Neorhizobium galegae: one gene and its partner. The protein of the gene in region 1 interacts with the protein of each later gene in a pairwise test. Links are inferred from orthologs where the notes say so. Each region holds a gene or a part of one and is shown in the gene's direction. Other genes may lie near its edges. The genes, in order: dnaA and hupB.

The links.
Region 2: the proteins of dnaA (region 1) and hupB interact in binary tests that used the Escherichia coli proteins (3 or more experiments, as listed by UniProt). The link is inferred for Neorhizobium galegae from one-to-one orthologs.

What each region holds. Positions count from the first base shown.
Region 1 is NZ_CP090095.1:536,346-539,625, forward strand. What follows is about bases 185-3,144. They hold dnaA (chromosomal replication initiator protein DnaA), read left to right. Parts: upstream 185-861; coding sequence 862-2,427; downstream 2,428-3,144. Other genes in these bases: LZK81_RS02625 (LysE family translocator), read left to right, coding at 2,433-3,050; LZK81_RS02630 (class I SAM-dependent methyltransferase), read left to right, coding at 3,060-3,144. In the rest of the region: rpsT (30S ribosomal protein S20), read left to right, coding at 1-4; more of LZK81_RS02630, read left to right, coding at 3,145-3,280. UniProt on the Escherichia coli protein: Plays an essential in the initiation and regulation of chromosomal replication. Binds in an ATP-dependent fashion to the origin of replication (oriC) to initiate formation of the DNA replication initiation complex once per cell cycle.
Region 2 is NZ_CP090095.1:1,575,348-1,578,493, forward strand. Bases 86-2,911 are described here. They hold hupB (DNA-binding protein HupB), read left to right. Parts: upstream 86-1,273; coding sequence 1,274-1,549; downstream 1,550-2,911. Other genes in these bases: lon (endopeptidase La), read left to right, coding at 86-1,072; LZK81_RS07925 (esterase-like activity of phytase family protein), read left to right, coding at 1,731-2,911. In the rest of the region: more of lon, read left to right, coding at 1-85; more of LZK81_RS07925, read left to right, coding at 2,912-3,146.

The sequences.
Region 1 (3,280 bases):
CTGATCATTTCACAAACTGTATCATAATGAAGCCTGGTCCTCTCGACCGGGCTTTTTGTGATTCTCTCAGGCCTCCTTATATTTATCCGGCTCATTAACAATTTCGTGTCACCGGCGTGACAGAAAATAGTTATTTTAATCAATGACTTACTGGAGGTCTATGAGTCTGTGGGTGACTTTGGCGATGGCCAAAAGCCCCCAGGTGGAGTCAAGAAGATTTTTATTTTTTCTGTGAACGATCGTTCAGAATGTATGTCATTTTTGAATCCCATTGATTCAACAGCGATTCTCCATGAATGCCTCTGTGACATTCAAATCACGCTCGTGGAGTCAACGCCCGCCTCTTAATTTTGCGTAAAATTCATCATTGATCTTGGCATTTGATCCTGCCTAAATGGCCTTCAGCAAGGGGCGCGGGGATTACTTCAGAGGGCTGCCGGTTACCGTCACATGGTGGACGGCAGGCAGACTTTTACCCTTTGCAACGGGATAAACTCTCCCGTTTTCCTGATAACCATCGGTTGCGATCCGGAAATTGGCATTTCCGGAAACGGCCGGTTTTTGTCAACGCGATCCGGTCCGGTGTCCGGATGAAGGAGGTGGAAGAGGTTCGGACGGCTCATGATGAGGATGAGGGCGTTCGTATATGTGGGGTGGCTTCCGCAAGCGCAGACCGTTCACGAGGCGGGCTGGGCGTAACTTTCGATCGGCTGCGAGGACGAGAGAAGGTTTTGAAACACAAGGGGACGGGCGGCGACGGTTCTCAATGATTGGGAATGGTTTGCTATGCCTTGAAACAAAGTTTGTTCTGGCGGCGTTAACGAGAACCGCCAGGCTACGAGATTTGGAAGGCGGCGAATTATGCATATGAATACTATATCAGCCCGTGCAGGTAATGGGGACCACGCGCGGCAGGCATTTGATTCTAGTTGCTCCCAGGCGGCAGGGGAAACGACGGAAATGAAGCATAATGCTCTTTTTGAGCGGTTTAGTGCGCGTCTGAAGGCACAGGTCGGTCAGGATGTTTATGCAAGCTGGTTCGGGCGTTTGAAGCTGCATTCCGTCTCAAAGAGCGTTGTTCGGCTCACGGTACCGACCACTTTTCTGAAGTCCTGGATCAACAATCGTTACCTGGATCTCATCACCACCATATTCCAGGCGGAAGACGCCGAGATCCTGAAGGTGGAAATCCTGGTGCGCAGCGCAAGCCGCAGCATCAAGGCGCCTGTGGCAGGTGAAGAGCGTAGTCTGGCCCCGGAACCTGCTGTTGTTGCTTCGTTTCCACGTTCTCAGGGCCCCCGCGAGATTGGCAAGATCGCAACTTTCCCGTCGCCGTCTGCTGCGTCGGCGCGTTCTACCCAGGCTCCCGGACCGCTGTTCGGCTCCCCGCTCGACAGCCGCTTTACCTTCGACACTTTCGTAGAGGGCCCGTCGAACCGGGTAGCGCTTGCTGCCGCCAAGACCATCGCTGAAGCCGGCGCCAGCGCGGTCCGTTTCAATCCACTCTTCATTCATTCGGGCGTCGGCCTCGGCAAGACCCACCTTCTGCAGGCGATTGCCAATGCGGCCGTCGGCAGCGAGCGCATGCCGCGGGTCGTCTACCTGACGGCGGAATATTTCATGTGGCGTTTCGCGACCGCGATCCGCGACAACGACGCGCTGACGCTGAAGGACTCGCTGCGCAATATCGACCTGCTGATCATCGACGACATGCAGTTCCTGCAGGGCAAGATGATCCAGAACGAGTTCTGCCATCTCCTCAACATGCTGCTCGACAGCGCCAAGCAGGTGGTGGTTGCTGCCGACCGGGCGCCCTGGGAACTGGAATCGCTCGATCCGCGCGTCCGTTCGCGCTTGCAGGGTGGGGTGGCGATCGAAGTCGAAGCGCCGGACTACGAAATGCGTCTCGAGATGATCAAGGGCCGTTTGGCGACTGCCCGCCAGGACGATCCGTCGCTCGATATCCCGGCGGAAATCCTGAGCCACGTCGCTCGCAATGTGACCGCCAGCGGTCGCGAGCTGGAAGGCGCGTTCAACCAGCTTCTGTTCCGCCGCTCCTTCGAGCCCTCTCTGTCGATCGAGCGTGTCGATGAGCTGCTCGCGCATCTGGTGGGCGCAGGCGAAGCCAAGCGCGTCCGCATCGAGGACATCCAGCGCATCGTCGCGCGTCACTATAATGTGTCGCGACAGGAACTGGTCTCGAACCGCCGCACCCGCGTCATCGTCAAGCCGCGCCAGATCGCCATGTATCTGTCGAAGACGCTGACGCCGCGTTCCTTCCCGGAGATCGGTCGCCGTTTCGGCGGCAGGGATCATACGACCGTCCTTCATGCCGTCCGAAAGATCGAGGACCTGATTTCGGGTGACACGAAGCTCAGCCACGAGGTAGAACTCTTGAAACGGCTGATCAACGAGAACAACGCTTAAAATCCATGTTTCTGCTTTCTGTCGCAACAATCTGGGCCGTGGCGTGTATTACGCCAGGGCCCAATACGCTTCTGGTCATGCGTTATGCGCTGACGGCGCCGCGCCGTGTGCCGATCCTGGCGGCGATGGGCACTATCACCGGCACGCTCTGCTGGGGTTTTGCCGGCTGGCTGGGGATCAATGCCCTCTTTCAGGCGGCTCCCTTTGCCTATGTGGCGCTTAAGATCGTCGGCGGGCTTTATCTCGTCTGGCTTGGATTGAAGATATTCCTGGATGCGCGAAAGTCGCGTCGGTCGGCTGATATCGTGGCGGCTCGTATCGAGGTGCCGCTCAAGACCGCCTACCGGATGGGGCTGGCAACCAATCTTGCCAATCCGAAATCGGCGCTCTTCGTCGCCAGTCTTTTCGCCGCAACCATGCCGGCCGGCACGCCCTTCCTGTATGGACTTGCGGCGATTGCCGTCATGGTCGCCGTATCGACGGTCTATTATACCTTCCTGGTCGCGCTGATCACCCACCGATCGGTGGCGGCGGCCTATCTCAAGGCCAAGAAGAAGATCGATCTCGGTGTCGGCATGGTCTTCGTGGGCTTTGGCACCAAGCTGCTGATGTCGCAGCGTTGAGGATCATGAATGGCTATCGAAAAGGATTCGACGACCCGTTTCTATAGCCAAAACGCGGCAACCTACGCGGCGAGTTCCGCACCGAGCACGCGCCACCTCGATAGTTTCCTGTCAAAACTCGCGCCCGGTGCCGCCATCCTCGAACTCGGCTGCGGCAGCGGGAGGGATAGCGCGGTCATGATCGCGCGGGGTTTCGACGCCACGCCCACGGATGGCACGCCGGAGATGGC
Region 2 (3,146 bases), 1.0 Mb from region 1 along the record:
GCAGAATTCGACCTTCATGGACCACTACCTGGAAGTCGAATACGACCTGTCCGACGTGATGTTCATCACCACGGCGAACACGCTGAACATCCCGGCTCCGCTGATGGACCGTATGGAAATCATCCGCATCGCCGGTTACACCGAGGATGAGAAGCGCGAGATCGCCAAGCGTCACCTTCTGCCGAAGGCGATCAAGGAACATGCCCTGCAGCCGAACGAATTCTCGATCACCGACGATGCCCTGATGGCGATCAGCCAGCAGTACACGCGGGAAGCCGGCGTTCGTAGCTACGAGCGCGAGCTGATGAAGCTCGCCCGCAAGGCGGTCACCGAGATCATCAAGGGCAAGACCAAGTCGGTTGCGATCACCGCGGCCAACATCTCCGACTACCTCGGCGTTCCGCGCTTCCGCCATGGCGAAGCCGAGGGCGAGGATCAGGTCGGCGTGGTCACGGGCCTCGCATGGACGGAAGTCGGTGGCGAGCTGCTGACGATCGAAGGCGTGATGATGCCGGGCAAGGGCCGCATGACGGTCACCGGCAACCTCAAGGAAGTCATGAAGGAATCCATCTCGGCGGCGGCATCCTATGTCCGCAGCAGAGCCGTGGATTTCGGCATCGAACCGCCGCGCTTCGACAAGTCGGACATCCACGTCCACGTTCCCGAAGGGGCGACCCCGAAGGACGGCCCGTCGGCCGGTGTCGGCATGGCAACCGCGATCGTCTCGATCATGACCGGCATTGCCGTTCGCAAGGACGTGGCGATGACGGGCGAGATCACTCTTCGCGGCCGCGTGCTGCCGATCGGCGGCCTCAAGGAAAAGCTGCTTGCCGCCCTTCGCGGCAACATCAAGACCGTTCTGATCCCGGAAGAAAACGCCAAGGATCTGGCCGAGATTCCGGATAACGTGAAGAACAACATGGAGATCATTCCGGTTTCCCGCATGGGTGAGGTGATCCGTCACGCGCTCGTCCGTCAGCCGGAAGCGATCGAATGGGATGGTACGGTGGAAACGCCGCTGATCACCACGGTCGAAGGCGTGGACGACACAGGCGTTGCCGTCGCACACTGATCGATAGCCTTTTGGGTTATGCCAAATTGGCACCAGCAATGAAAAAAGCCGGCACAACGCCGGCTTTTTTTGTGAAAAATAACGCGTACCCCTTGTTTTTCAGGCGATTGCGGAGCTTTTGGGTTGCCACGGGCGGGCGCCTGACTATTGTCTGCCCCGATTACATGAGTCGTTCCAAAACCGTTTGAAAGGGGTGGAAACATGAATAAGAATGAGTTGGTATCCGCAGTGGCCGAGAAGGCCGGCCTCTCCAAGGCTGATGCCGCATCCGCTGTAGACGCCGTTTTTGAGACCGTACAGGCTGAACTGAAGAAGGGCGGCGATATCCGTCTTGCCGGTTTCGGCAGCTTCTCCGTTTCCCGTCGCGAAGCGTCCAAGGGTCGTAATCCGTCGACCGGCGCCGAAGTCGACATCCCGGCACGTAACGTGCCGAAGTTCTCGGCCGGCAAGGGCCTGAAGGACGCAGTCAACAGCTAACGCGCTGCCTTTGAGGCATCCTGTTACAGTCTCGCATTTGAAAAGGCCCGGGTTTTTCCCGGGCCTTTTTTTACGAACAGCTAATCTCCGCCGGCCAGGACGCCGGATGCGAAAACTGTCATCCGCCTGTCACGACCGTGGCTCACAAGCCACCTGTGTTTCATGGACAGGAGGGCTTCCCATGACGTTTTCACTTCGTGCCGCGTTGACCGCAGCACTTCTTGCTTCCGTTGCCGTGCCGGCGAGCGCCGAGCAGGTTTTCAACCGCATCGCGTCTTTCCCCGTCGCCGCCAATCTTCCCGCCGACAAGGACAAACTGAGCCCGAGCTCGGCCGAAATCGTCACCGCCAGCGAAGACGGCATGACGCTCATCTATACCGATAGCCCGCTCGGCGCGATCGGCTTCGTCGACATCACCGATCCGAAGGCCCCGAAGGCGCTCGGCGCGCTCACCTTCAAGGGCGAACCGACCTCGGTTGCGTCGGTCGGCAAGAAGGTTCTCGCCGCCGTCAACACCGGCGAAAGCAAGCAGAAGCCGACCGGCATCCTCGCCGTCGTCGACATTGCGACGAAGAAGGTCGACCTGACCTGCGATCTTGGCGGCCAGCCGGATTCGATCACCGTCTCCAAGGACAAGACCTTTGCCGCGATCGCCATCGAGAACGAGCGCGACGAGGACGTCAACGATGGCGCCCTCCCGCAGATGCCGGCCGGCGACCTGGTGATCGTCTCCCTGAAGGACGGCACCGCCGACTGCGCCTCGATCAAGCACGTGACGCTGACCGGCCTTGCCGGTGTCGCGCCGGAAGATCCGGAGCCGGAATTCGTCGCCATCAACGACAATGGCGAAATTGCCCTGACAATGCAGGAAAACAACGAGATCGTCATCATCGACGGTAAGACCGGCCAGGTCACCGGCCACTTCTCCGCCGGCAAGGCCGATCTCGAAGGCATCGACAACAAGACCGACGGCCAGCTGTCCTTCACCGGCAAGGCTTCGGCGCTGCGCGAGCCTGACGCCGTCAAGTGGCTCGACAACAACCGCCTGGTCGTCGCCAACGAAGGTGACTGGAAGGGCGGCTCGCGCGGCTTCACCATCTTCGATCGCACCGGCAAGGTTCTCTACGAATCAGGCGCCTCGCTGGAGCGCGCGGTTGCCCGCCTCGGCCATTTCCCGGAAAAGCGCGCGCGTTCGAAGGGCATCGAGGTCGAAGGCATGGAAGCCGCGACCTTCAACGGCCAGAAGTATTTTTTCCTGCTCGCCGAACGCGCCTCGGTTGTCGCCGTCTACAAGGACACCGGTGCCGAACCGCAGCTCATGCAGATCCTGCCCTCGGGCATCTCGCCGGAAGGTGCCGTCGCCATTCCGGGCCGCAACCTGTTTGCGACTGCCAATGAAGTCGATCTCGGCAAGGACGGCGGCGCCCGTTCGCATGTGATGATCTACGCCCTGGAAGAAGGCGTGGCCAACTATCCGAAGCTCGTCTCCAAGGATGTCGACGGCAATGTGCTCGGCTGGGGCGCGCTCTCGGGCCTGGTCGGCGACGCCCAGAAGGACGGCATCCTCTATGCCGTCAGCGACTCGGTCTACAACATG